Regions from separate parts of the Streptomyces sp. 351MFTsu5.1 genome, predicted to be linked through region 2. Evidence: predicted binding sites of a transcription regulator. Region 2 holds the regulator's gene; the other holds the start of a gene.
The links. Region 2 encodes HspR, which represses chaperone genes until heat shock. Its sites were predicted from a motif close to TTGAGNNNNNNNNNCTCAA; they were not measured.

Region 1 (5,932 bases), on a different contig from region 2:
CGGCGCCGTCCTGGTCGCGGTCTCGCTCGTCTCGGCGCGTCTGAGCCCCGCTCTCGTGCACACCCTGCACCAGGGTTCCAGCACCGATGTGGCCCACCTGGTGCGGACGCCGATGCTGGTGCTCGCGGCCAGTGCGCTGTGGATCGCGGGCGGCATCCTCTCGCCGTACGCCGTCGCCCTGCTGTTCGTCCTCACCGCGCTGGAGCGCAGGATCGGCGGGATGCGCACGGCCGCCGTCTTCCTGCTGGGGCACGTCGGCGCGACCCTCGCGACCGAGGGCCCCGTAGGTGTCGCGGTCCTGGCCGGACACCTGCCCGCCTCCTCACTGCATCGCCTCGACTACGGCGTCAGCTTCGGCGTCGCCGCGAGCCTCGGCGCGCTCGCCGGGCTCCTCCGCCCGTGGCTGCGCTGGCCGCTGCTCGCCCTCTTCGGCTGGGAGCTGGCGACCGACCTGATCGCCTTCACCGACCCGTTGACCGACTGGGGCCACCCGATCGCCCTGCTGACCGGCATCGCGACCTGGCCGTTGGTACGCCGCTGGCACCACGAGCGGCACCCGCAGCCGGCCGACCAGGTCCTCGCAGGGCCGTCGTAGACGATCCGGGGCTCCCCTGCGGCGGTCCTCCCCGTACCCGGGAAGAGCCGACCGCGGCCGGGTGTTGTCCGCTGTGCGGCCGGCGGGCACCGCCGGAGACGGCGGGGCGGTCACCCGGTGTTCGGTCCCACGAACTTCGCACTGGTGAGCGGAGCCTGCACATGCCAGCCCAGGGACTCGTACAGCCCCCGGCCCGCCGGCGTGCCCGCCAGGACGCCGGTCCGCGCACCCGTGGCGGCCGCCGCGGCCTGGAGCGTGCGCATGACGACGCTGCCCAGCCCCCGCCGCTGATGGGCGGGCACGGTCTCGATCTGGTCGAAGACGGCACTCGCGCCCGTAGGGGCCACCTGGCCGCGGGCGGCGAGGGAGCCGTCGGACGCGGCGACGAGCATGCGCGTGACGCCGCCGGCGGACCACACGCGCGTGCGGTAACCGTCCGGCACACCGGCTTCCGCTCGCGTGCCCGCCAGCGGGACCGTCATCAGATACCCGGGCTCGGGGTCCACCCACCAGCCCTCGCCCAGCCACGCGCCGACGGTCTCCGGGTCCTGGAACACCTTCAGCCACACCCCGGCGCCCGTCACCGCGTCCGCGACCTTGCGCACGGCGCCCTCGTCCACCCCGTCACCCAGCGCGTCGAAGACATGCCGCGAGACGTGCCCGGTCTGCCCCACGTCCACGGTGAACCCCCACGCCTCACGCTGCGGCGGGGCGGCCCCGCGGGACACGACCCAGCCGTCCACCCATGCCTGCACGATCCCGTCCACCGAACCCCCTGTAATGGTCTATCAAGCATTCCGACTGTTACCTACCGCACGATAGGTGCCGGACGGCTGCTCCAGACAGCGGTGATCGCCCACAGCGAACAGGAAAGCGGGTGGGGAACATTCGGAGGCTCACGTGCATTGAGTCGGCATAGCTCAACTTGACTGCCGAAGGGGAGATCATGGCTTCGACGTCCACACCGCTCACTCTGCCTGTGCTGCCGCTCGACGACGAGGTCGTGCTGCCCGGAATGGTGGTGCCGCTGGACCTGAACGACGCCGACGTCCGCGCCGCGGTGGAGGCCGCCCAGGCCGCCGCCCGTTCGGAACCCGGCAAGCCCAAGGTCCTGCTGGTGCCGCGGATCGACGGGACCTACGCGAGCACCGGTGTGCTCGGCACCGTCGAGCAGGTCGGCCGGCTGGCCGACGGCGACCCGGGCGCCCTCATCCGCGGCCGGAGCAGGGTGAAGATCGGTGCGGGGACCACCGGCCCGGGTGCCGCCCTGTGGGTCGAGGGGACCACGGTCGAGCAGACCGTCCCCGAACCGCTGCCCGGTCATGTCGCCGAACTGGTCAAGGAGTACAAGGCCCTCGCCACCGCCTGGCTGCGCAAGCGCGGCGCCTGGCAGGTCGTGGACCGGGTGCAGGCCATCGACGATGTGTCCGCGCTCGCCGACAACTCCGGTTACTCGCCCTTCCTGACCACCGAGCAGAAGGTCGAACTGCTGGAGACGGCCGACCCGATCGCCCGCCTCAAGCTCGCCACCCAGCAGCTCCGCGACCACCTCGCCGAGCAGGACGTCGCCGAGACCATCGCGAAGGACGTCCAGGAGGGCGTCGACAAGCAGCAGCGCGAGTTCCTGCTCCGCCGTCAGCTGGAAGCCGTCCGCAAGGAACTGCGCGAGATCAACGGCGAGCAGGACGGCGAGGAGTCCGACGACTACCGCGCCCGCGTGGAGGCCGCCGACCTGCCCGAGAAGGTGCGGGAGGCCGCCCTCAAGGAGGTCGACAAGCTGGAGCGGTCCAGCGACCAGTCCCCGGAGGGCTCCTGGATCCGCACCTGGCTGGACACCGTCCTCGAACTCCCCTGGAACGAGCGGACCGAGGACGAGTACGACATCCAGGGAGCCAAGGCGGTCCTGGACGCCGAGCACGCCGGCCTGGAAGACGTGAAGGCGCGGATCACCGAGTACCTGGCGGTGCGCAAGCGCCGCAGCGACCGGGGCCTCGGTGTCATCGGCGGGCGGCGCGGCGGTGCCGTGCTGGCGCTCGTCGGCCCGCCCGGCGTCGGCAAGACCAGCCTCGGCGAGTCCGTCGCGCACGCCATGGGCCGCAAGTTCGTCCGGGTCGCCCTCGGCGGCGTCCGCGACGAGGCCGAGATCCGCGGCCACCGCCGTACGTACGTCGGCGCGCTGCCCGGCCGGATCGTGCGGGCCGTCAAGGAGGCCGGCTCCATGAACCCGGTCGTCCTGCTCGACGAGATCGACAAGGTGGGCTCCGACTTCCGCGGCGACCCCGCGGCGGCCCTCCTCGAGGTCCTGGACCCGGCGCAGAACCACACCTTCCGCGACCACTACCTGGAGGTCGAACTCGACCTGTCCGACGTGGTGTTCCTCGCCACGGCGAACGTCCTGGAGGCGATCCCCGAGGCGCTGCTGGACCGTATGGAGCTGGTCCGGCTCGACGGCTACACCGAGGACGAGAAGGTCGTCATCGCCCGTGACCACCTGCTCCCGCGCCAGCTGGAGCGGGCGGGCATCGACAAGGACGAGGTGACGCTGGAGGAGAGCGCGCTGCGCAAGCTCGCCGGGGAGTACACCCGCGAGGCGGGCGTGCGCACCCTGGAGCGCTCGATCGCCCGGCTGCTCCGCAAGGTCGCGGCGCAGCACGAACTGGGCGAGCGGGAGCTGCCGTTCACCATCGGCGCCGACGACCTGCGGGCCCTGATCGGCCGGCCGCACCATGTGCCCGAGTCGGCCCAGGACCCGGCGGAGCGCCGTACGGCGGTCCCGGGTGTGGCGACCGGACTCGCGGTCACCGGAGCGGGCGGGGACGTGCTCTACGTGGAGGCGTCGCTGGCCGACCCGGAGACGGGCGCAGCGGGTCTGACGTTGACCGGCCAGCTGGGTGACGTGATGAAGGAGAGCGCGCAGATCGCGCTGAGCTTCCTCAGGTCGCACGGCGCCGAGCTGGAGCTGCCGGTCGCCGACCTCAAGGACCGGGGCGTGCACATCCACTTCCCGGCGGGCGCGGTCCCGAAGGACGGGCCGAGCGCGGGCGTCACGATGACGACGGCACTGGCGTCGCTGCTCAGCGGCCGCCTGGTCCGCACGGACGTGGCGATGACCGGCGAGGTCTCCCTGACCGGCCGGGTCCTGCCGATCGGCGGCGTGAAGCAGAAGCTGCTCGCCGCGCACCGCGCCGGGGTGAGCACCGTCATCATCCCCAAGCGCAACGAGGCCGACCTGGACGACGTCCCGGCGGAGGTGCTGGACAAGCTCGACGTCCACGCCGTCACCGACGTCCGCCAGGTCCTGGAGCTGGCGCTGTCCCCGGCTGTGAACGGGGCGGCGCCGGAGGTTCCGGTGGCGGCGTGACGCCGTAGTCCGTCAGCGGGCCCGTCCCGCGGCTGCCGGATGAGGTGAAGGCCCGGGTTCTCGTGAGGGAGGCCCGGGCCTTCGCCGTGCCGGAGAGCGCGTCAGCCCTTGGCGAGCGCCTGTACGCGGTCCGGCGCCCCGTTGAACTTGTCGTGGTCGCCGACCGTCGGCCCGGAGGACGTGTACTGCCACATCGTGTAGGTGCTCCACCCCGCGGGCAGCGTTCCGGCGGTCGAGGCGTACCGGGCGATCCACAGCGGGTTGGCGGAGAAGCCGGCGTAGTTGCCGGTGCACTGGGACCACCAGGTGGTGGAGGTGTAGATGACGGCGTTGCGGCCGGTGCGGGCCTTGTACTGGTTCAGGAAGTCACGGATCCAGCTGACCATCCCGCTCGTGGACTTGCCGTAGCAGGTGTCGCCGTACGGGTTCCACTCGATGTCGAGGGTGCCGGGCAGGGTCCTGCCGTCGGCGGACCAGCCGCCGCCGTGGTCGACGAAATAGTTGGCCTGCGTTGCGCCGGTCGTGGTGTCCGGGGTCGCGAAGTGGTACGCGCCGCGGATCATGCCGACGCCGTAGGCGCCGGTGTACTGCTGGGAGAAGTAGGGGTTCGTGTAGTACGTCCCCTCGCTGGCCTTGTTGTACGACCAGCGGACCCCGCTGTTCCACAGGGTCGTCCAGGAGACGTTGCCCTGGTAGCTGGCAACGTCGACGCCTTCGGTCTGGGCGGCGCGGGTGCCGGTGGGCAGACCGCCCTGGCCGTCGTGGGCGGCGACGCCCATGCCCATGCGGGCGGTGCCGCGCGGTGGGGTGGTGGGGGCGTTGGCCGTTGCGCCGGCGCTGCTGGTGGCGTCGGGCGACTGGGCGGCCGACGCCGGGGTTATGGGCACCAACGCGCATACGGCTATCAGGGCGCCGGCGAGGAACGCGCGCCGTGGGCGGGGGGATCCGGGTCTGTGCACGGGCATGGCGGGCCTCCGAAGGGCTCGGTGATGCTCGGTGGGGGAACACCCGGCCGGGGTGTGTGGCGTGGGCATGCCAGACATCGCCCGGTCAAGAAGCTACGCACGGCTGTGAGCGGCTGGGAAGAGGGACCGGTTGCTGCCGATGGTCTAGCCCTGCGAAATACTTACGGAGCTGCGGCTACGGCGCAATTTGGCGGAAACTTTCACAACCGGGAAATCCGAGGCAGGGGCTGACGTGCACGAAGACGGAAAGGGTGGCGGGGACCGACGTACGGCCGACGCCCCGCCGAGCGGTGTGGACCAGCCCGGATTCCTCGCGCTGGAACGCGAGTTGACCGTCCTGCTGCGGCGCGCCCGGGCCAACCAGGGGGAGATGGCCCGCGAGGTCCACCCCGACCTGGAGCCGGCGGCGTACGGCCTGCTGGTCCGTCTGGATGAATGCGGCCGTCAGCGCGCCACGGAACTGGCCGGGTACATCGGCGTCGGCAAGGCCACGATGTCCCGCCAGCTGCGCGCCCTGGAGGAACTGGGCCTGGTCGCCCGCGAACCGGACCCCGCGGACGGCCGCGCCTGGCTCGTCGACCTCACGGAGGAGGGCCGCACCCGGGTCCAACGCGTCCGCGACGCCCGCCGCGCCCGCTACGCGGGCCGCCTCGCCCACTGGAACCCGGCAGAGGTCACGGAACTGGCCCGCCTCCTGAACCAGCTGAACCGGGGCATGGAGAAGTAGCCGGACGTCTGCGACCTGACCGACAAGCCGCCCCTGGCGCCGCGCCGGGTCGGGCCGTCCGGCGTCAGTCGGCCCAGCTGTTCGCGGTGCCGGGTCGGCGTCCCCCGGAACCCGGCCGCTGAGCCGATCGGGGCACCTGGGGCCTCGGAGAGGATCGCGGGCGACAGCCGGCCGACGTCTCCGGGGCACCCGACCGGACGCCCCTCCCGCCACCCCGTCGAGCACCCGCCCCGCCTGGTCCGTGGCCCCACGCACCCCGTCGAGCCCCCGATCGGCCCAGCCCC
Region 2 (5,932 bases):
AGACCGTCAACATCACCGTCCCGTCCGGCAGGCACACCCTCCGCGTGGACTTCGTCAACTGGACCGGCGCCGCGAACGTCTCCTTCGACTACAAGCCCCGCACCACCGCCGACGTCGACAAGGTGAAGCCCCTCACACCGACCGGCACTTCGGCGACGTACGACCAGACCACCGGCAAGGCGAAACTGACCTGGGCGAAGAACAAGGAGATGGACCTCGCCGGGTACCGGATCTACCGGCGGCTCAAGGGCACCTCCTTCCAGGCCACTCCGCTCGCGACGACAGCCTTCACCTCCTACACCGACAGCACGCTGCCGGTGACCGGCGAGAGCTACTACTACGAGGTCCGCGCCTACGACAAGGCGGGCAACGAGTCGTCGGGCAGCGCCGACCAGCCGGTGACCACCGTGGACCGGGTCGCGCCGGGTGTACCCACCATCACGCGCGCGACCGGCGAGGTGCGGCCGGGTGGCACCGGAACCGGCGGTCTCGAGGTCGGGTGGGACGCCGTCACGGGCGCGACGGCGTACCGCGTCTTCCGGGCGACGACCGAGAACGGCACGTACACCGCCGTCGGCCGCACCGGGCAGCCCTCCTACCTGGACACCACGGCCGCCGAGAGCACCGTGTACCACTACCGGGTCTCGGCCGTCGACGCGGCGGGCAACGAGTCCGCCCGGTCCGCGCCGTACGAGGGCCGGATCTGGGACAACGACCCGCCGCCGCTCGTCACCGGCCTCGACGTGACCCCGACCGAGTACGGCTTCGAACTGAACTGGGACAAGAGCCCGGCGACGGACCTGCGGTACTACACGGTCTACCGGGGCGAGCTCGTGGGCGACGAGGACGGCGGGGACGAGCGAGTCTGCTACGGCAACCTGGTGAAGTACGTCCTGCCCGATACGACGTCCTACTCGTACACCACGCTCCCGGACGGCGACGAGGTCTGCTTCTTCGTCGACGCCGTGGACGACGAGTACAACTCCGCCGACCAGTGGAGTCAGGACGGACCCCGTGCCGTGGTCGTCACCGAGCTCGACATGACGCCGAGTGTGGCGACCCCCGAGGGTTCGCCGCTGGACCTCTCCGTACAGGGTGCCCGGGGCGACGAGGGCAACCAGCTCACGTGGTCGGGGCAGTCCGCGCAAGGCTTCCGCGTCTATCGGTGGAACCCCGCCACCTCCTCGTACGAGCGGATCGCGGAGCTCGCCGGCACCGCCTCGCAGTACGTCGACACCGGAGTGCGGCGCGGCACCACTTCCTACTACTGGGTGACCGGCGTCCTGGCCGACGGCACCGAGACCCTGCCCGCGGACGGCTGGGCGGTCACCGCCCCGGCCCGCGGTACAACCCTCTCCTCCTCCAGCGAGTCGTGATCCTCATGAAGTCAGCCAGACGCACGACCGCGGCGGCCGCGACCGCCGTCGTGCTCACCACCTCGGGTGGTCTGCTCGCCGTGACGGCGCCCTCGGCCTCCGCGGCCGTGAACTGCGCCTCCCCGGTGTTCCAGCGCCAGTTCTACGCGAACACGTCCTTCTCCGGGGCCCCGAAGAAATCGGACTGCGACGACGCGATCGACCAGTCCTGGAGCGGCGCCCCGGTCTCCGGGCTCCCGAAGGACAACTTCGGCGTCCGCTGGACCCTGACCCGCGACTTCGGCTCCGGCGGCCCCTTCGCCCTCAACGCCACCGGCCTCGACGGGATCCGCGTCTACCTCGACGGCATTCGCAAGATCGACCTCTGGAAGAACGTCTCGACGACGGTCAAGAAGACCGCCAACGTCACCATCCCCGCCGGCAAGCACACCCTGCGCATCGACTACGCCAACTGGACCGGCGCCGCCAAGGTCAAAGTCACCTACACCCCCCGCACCACCGCCACCGTCGACAAGGTCAAACCCCTTGTCCCGACGGGCACTTCGGTGACGTACGACAAGACCACCCGCAAGACCAAGGTCACCTGGGCGAAGAACAAGGAGATGGACCTCGCCGGGTACAAGGTCTACCGGCGGCTGAAGGGGGCCTCGTTCCCGGCCGCGCCGCTCGCCACGACCACCGGCACCTCGTACACCGACAGCACGCCGCCCACCGGCGCCACCTACTACTTCGAGGTCCGCGCCCACGACAAGGCCGGCAACACCTCGGGCGGCACCGCCGACCAGCCCGTCACCACCGTGGACACGACGCCGCCCGCGGCGCCGTTCCTGGAGATGGACGCGTGCCCGGTGGACCAGCCCTACGCGGCCCCGGAGCTCGTGACCACCGCGGAGAACGCGGCCGACATCGCCCTCTACGAGATGCAGCGGCTCGACCCCGTCACCCGCACCTGGACCACCGTGTACACCGGGACCAAGGGAGCGATCTGCGACACCGGTTACGCCGCCGACGGCAGCAAGGTCACCTACCGCGGCCGGGCCCGGGACGCCGTCGGGAACTGGTCCGCGTACTCGGCGGCCACCACCTTCACCACATCCGACCTGACACCGCCCGCCGCCGCCGCCGACGCCCGCGTCGAGTACCGGTCGGGCATCCCGCACGTGGTGTGGTCGGCCGTCGACGGGGCGGCCTCGTACCAGGTCCTCCAGTACGACCCGGCGACCGGCGGCTGGCTCGACGCGCTGCCCGGCGCCACGGGCAACACCCCGACCACCACCACGGGGACCGACGTCGTGTCGCGCCAACTGGTCGCGGTGGCCGACAGCTACCGCTACGCGGTCCGCTCGGTGGACGCGAAGGGCAACGCCGCCGCCCCGGTGGAGGTCACCCTCGCCATGGCCGGCCGGCCCGAGGCGATCGCGCCGTTCAGCACCACCGCGACCAGGTTCGACGAGGGGGTGATGATCGAGTGGAGCAGCGCCGACCCGTGGACCTTCGGCGAGGACAGGCCGCTGCTGACCTACCGGATCACCCGCACCGACAAGGCGACCGGTGAGAGGAGCGCGGTGACCGGCTGCAAGCCCAACAACTCGCAGGACCTGCCGCTGACGGACCCGCAGACGTACTGGACCTGGAACACCGGCGACGCCCCCGACTACGCCGGCCCCCGGCAGATCAACGGCGTCTGCTGGGACGTCTCCGGCGCCTCCGAGACGACGTACGACTACACGGTCGTGACGATCGACCCGTACGGCCACGAGTCGCAGCCCGGCCCCGCCGCCACCGCGACCACGCCGGACACCGTGCGCCCGGCCCCGGTGGAGAACCTGACCGCCGAGCAGATCCCGCTCGGTGTGCGCCTGACCTGGACACCGCCCGCCGACGACGACGTCACGGGCTACAAGGTGTGGCAGGGCGTCACCGACCCGGAGACCGGCGAGACGGAGTGGCAGCAGAACTGCTGGACGGGCGAGTCCCTGGCCCCGACCGAGATCCTCTGCCCGACGGTCCCCGACGGCGCCACGCACACCTACAAGGTGGCCGCCACGGACAACTCCCCCCTGATCCCCTGGTGGGCCGGCCCCGAGGCCTACCACCCCGCCGAGCTCTCCGTCGCCCTGCCCGACACCCGGCCGCCCGGCTGGACGGGCACCGAGATCCGTGAGGACCGGTACCCGGAGCTGTACGTCGGCTGCTCCGAGAGCTCCGGCCTCGGCGACTGCGGCCGGTTCAAGAGCTACCGCGTGGAGCGCTGGGACCCGGCCGCGGCCGCCTATACGACCCTGAGCGAGGGCACGATGGACGACGCCGTGTTCTTCATGGACAAGACGGTCCACGACGACACGCTGGGCCTGTACTACTACCGCGTCGTCCGCCTGGACGCCGCCGGCGCGGAGGCCGCGACCTCACCGATGGCGTACGGCATCTGGGAGTACTGACGAAGGGGCCCGGAGATCTCTCCGGGCCCCTTCTCGTCGTCAGTGCGTCTGGGTCAGTGCGTCTAGTCCCTGGCCTTCTTCGGCCGCCACACCACCAGCGCGCTGGTCTGCTGGACCTCCTGATACGGCACCAGGTCGCGGCGGTACGACGCGTGCACCGCGGCCTCCCGCTGCTGCATCGCCGCGGCGGCGCCCTCGACGGCGGCCTGGAGTTCGGCCACCCGCTGCTGGAGCGCCACGACCTGGTTCTCCAGCTCGATGATGCGCTTGATGCCGGCCAGGTTGATGCCCTCGTCCTGCGACAGGGCCTGCACCTGGCGGAGCAGTTCGATGTCGCGGGCCGAGTAGCGGCGGCCCCGCCCGGCCGTGCGGTCCGGGGAGACCAGGCCGAGGCGGTCGTACTGACGGAGGGTCTGCGGGTGCAGGCCGGAGAGCTGGGCCGCCACCGAGATGACGTAGACCGGGGTTTCCTCGGTCAGTTCATACGGATTGCGTCGACGACCGTCCATCTCGAATCATGCTCCCTTCGCGGCCTGGAACAGCTCCGCCCGTGGGTCCTCCCCCACGGTCGCCTCGCGATACGCCTCCAGCGCGTCACGAGCCTTCCCCGACAGCTCGGTCGGGACACTCACCTCGACGGTGACCAGCAGATCGCCCCGGGTGCCGTCCTTGCGGACCGCGCCCTTGCCCCGCGCCCGCATGGTGCGGCCGTTGGGGGTGCCCGGCGGCAGCTTCAGGGTCACCGGGGGGCCGCCGAGCGTCGGCACCCGCACCTCGCCGCCGAGCGCCGCCTCCGTGAAGGTCACCGGGACCGTCACGGTGAGGTTGTCGCCCTTGCGGCCGAAGACGGGGTGCGTGGCGACATGCACGGTGACGTACAGGTCGCCCGCCGGGCCGCCGCGTTCACCGGGCGCGCCCTTGCCGCGCAGCCGGATCCGCTGGCTGTCCGACACCCCGGCCGGGATGCGGACCTGCATGGTCCGGGAGGACTTGGCCCGCCCGGAGCCCTTGCAGACCTCGCAGGGGTTCTCGGCCATCAGGCCGCGGCCCTTGCAGTCCGGGCAGGGGTCCGTGAGCGAGAAGCCGCCGCCGGAGCCCCGGGCCACCTGACCGGTGCCGACGCAGGTCGGGCACACGCGCGGGTTGCCGTTGGCGTCACCGGTGCCCGAACAGGCCTTGCAGGGGGCCTGGGAGGACATCCTGAGCGGGACGGTCGCGCCCTCGATCGCCTCGGTGAAGCTGAGGGTGACCTCGGTGTCGATGTCCTGCCCGCGCCGCGGCTGGACGCGCGTAGTGCCCGAGCTGCCCCGGTTGAACAGGCCCCCGAAGACGTCTCCGAGTCCGCCGCCGAAGCCGCCGGCTCCCTGGCTCCCGCCCTGGGCGCCGCCTCCGAAGAGGTCGCCCAGGTCGAAGTTGAAGGAGCCGCCCGCACCGCCAGGACCCGGACGGAAACCGCCGTTGCCGAACAGGGTGCGGGCCTCGTCGTACTCCTTGCGCTTCTTGGGGTCGCCGAGGATGTCGTTGGCCTCGGAGATCTCCTTGAAGCGCTCCTCGGCCTTGGCGTTGCCCTTGTTGGCGTCCGGGTGGAACTCGCGCGCGAGCTTGCGGTACGCCTTCTTGATCTCGGCCTCGGTGGCGTCCTTGGGGACGCCGAGGACCTTGTAGTAGTCCTTCTCGATGAAGTCCTTGGTGCTCATCCCCGACGCCCCTCCTTTCGGTCACCGGCCACGGCTTCAGCCCTCTTCAGAGCTGTTGTCCTTCTCCTCGCCGGCCTCGGACTCGTCCTTGGCCGCCTGCGCGCCCGGCTGCGGTTCGGCGACCGCCACCCGCGCGGGGCGGATGGTGCGCTCGCCGATGCGATACCCCGGCTGGAGAATCGCCACGCACGTCGTCTCGGTGACGTCGGGCGCGTAACTGTGCATCAGGGCCTCGTGGATCGTCGGGTCGAAGGGCTCGCCCTCCTTGCCGAACTGCTGCAGACCCATCTTCGCCGCGACGGTCTCCAGCGACTCCGCGACGGACTTGAACCCGCCGAGCAGCTCACCGTGTTCCCGGGCGCGGCCGATGTCGTCGAGGGTGGGCAGGAGTTCGGTCAGGAGGTTCGCGACGGCGATCTCC

Region 1: lon (endopeptidase La) is a predicted target of HspR. The motif match lies at 1,501-1,519, and genes of this name have one in related genera.

Annotation. Positions count from the first base shown of each region.
Region 1 is NZ_KB911781.1:131,753-137,684, reverse strand. It holds gene H295_RS0117450 (rhomboid-like protein) at 1-595, shown strand, start outside; gene H295_RS0117445 (GNAT family N-acetyltransferase) at 706-1,362, opposite strand; gene lon (endopeptidase La) at 1,542-3,956, shown strand; gene H295_RS0117435 (lysozyme) at 4,058-4,921, opposite strand; gene H295_RS0117430 (MarR family winged helix-turn-helix transcriptional regulator) at 5,154-5,648, shown strand.
Region 2 is NZ_KB911776.1:531,248-537,179, reverse strand. It holds gene H295_RS0105895 (PA14 domain-containing protein) at 1-1,376, shown strand, start outside; gene H295_RS0105890 (PA14 domain-containing protein) at 1,382-3,814, shown strand; gene H295_RS0105885 (heat shock protein transcriptional repressor HspR) at 3,877-4,323, opposite strand; gene dnaJ (molecular chaperone DnaJ) at 4,330-5,511, opposite strand; gene grpE (nucleotide exchange factor GrpE) at 5,548-5,932, opposite strand, start outside.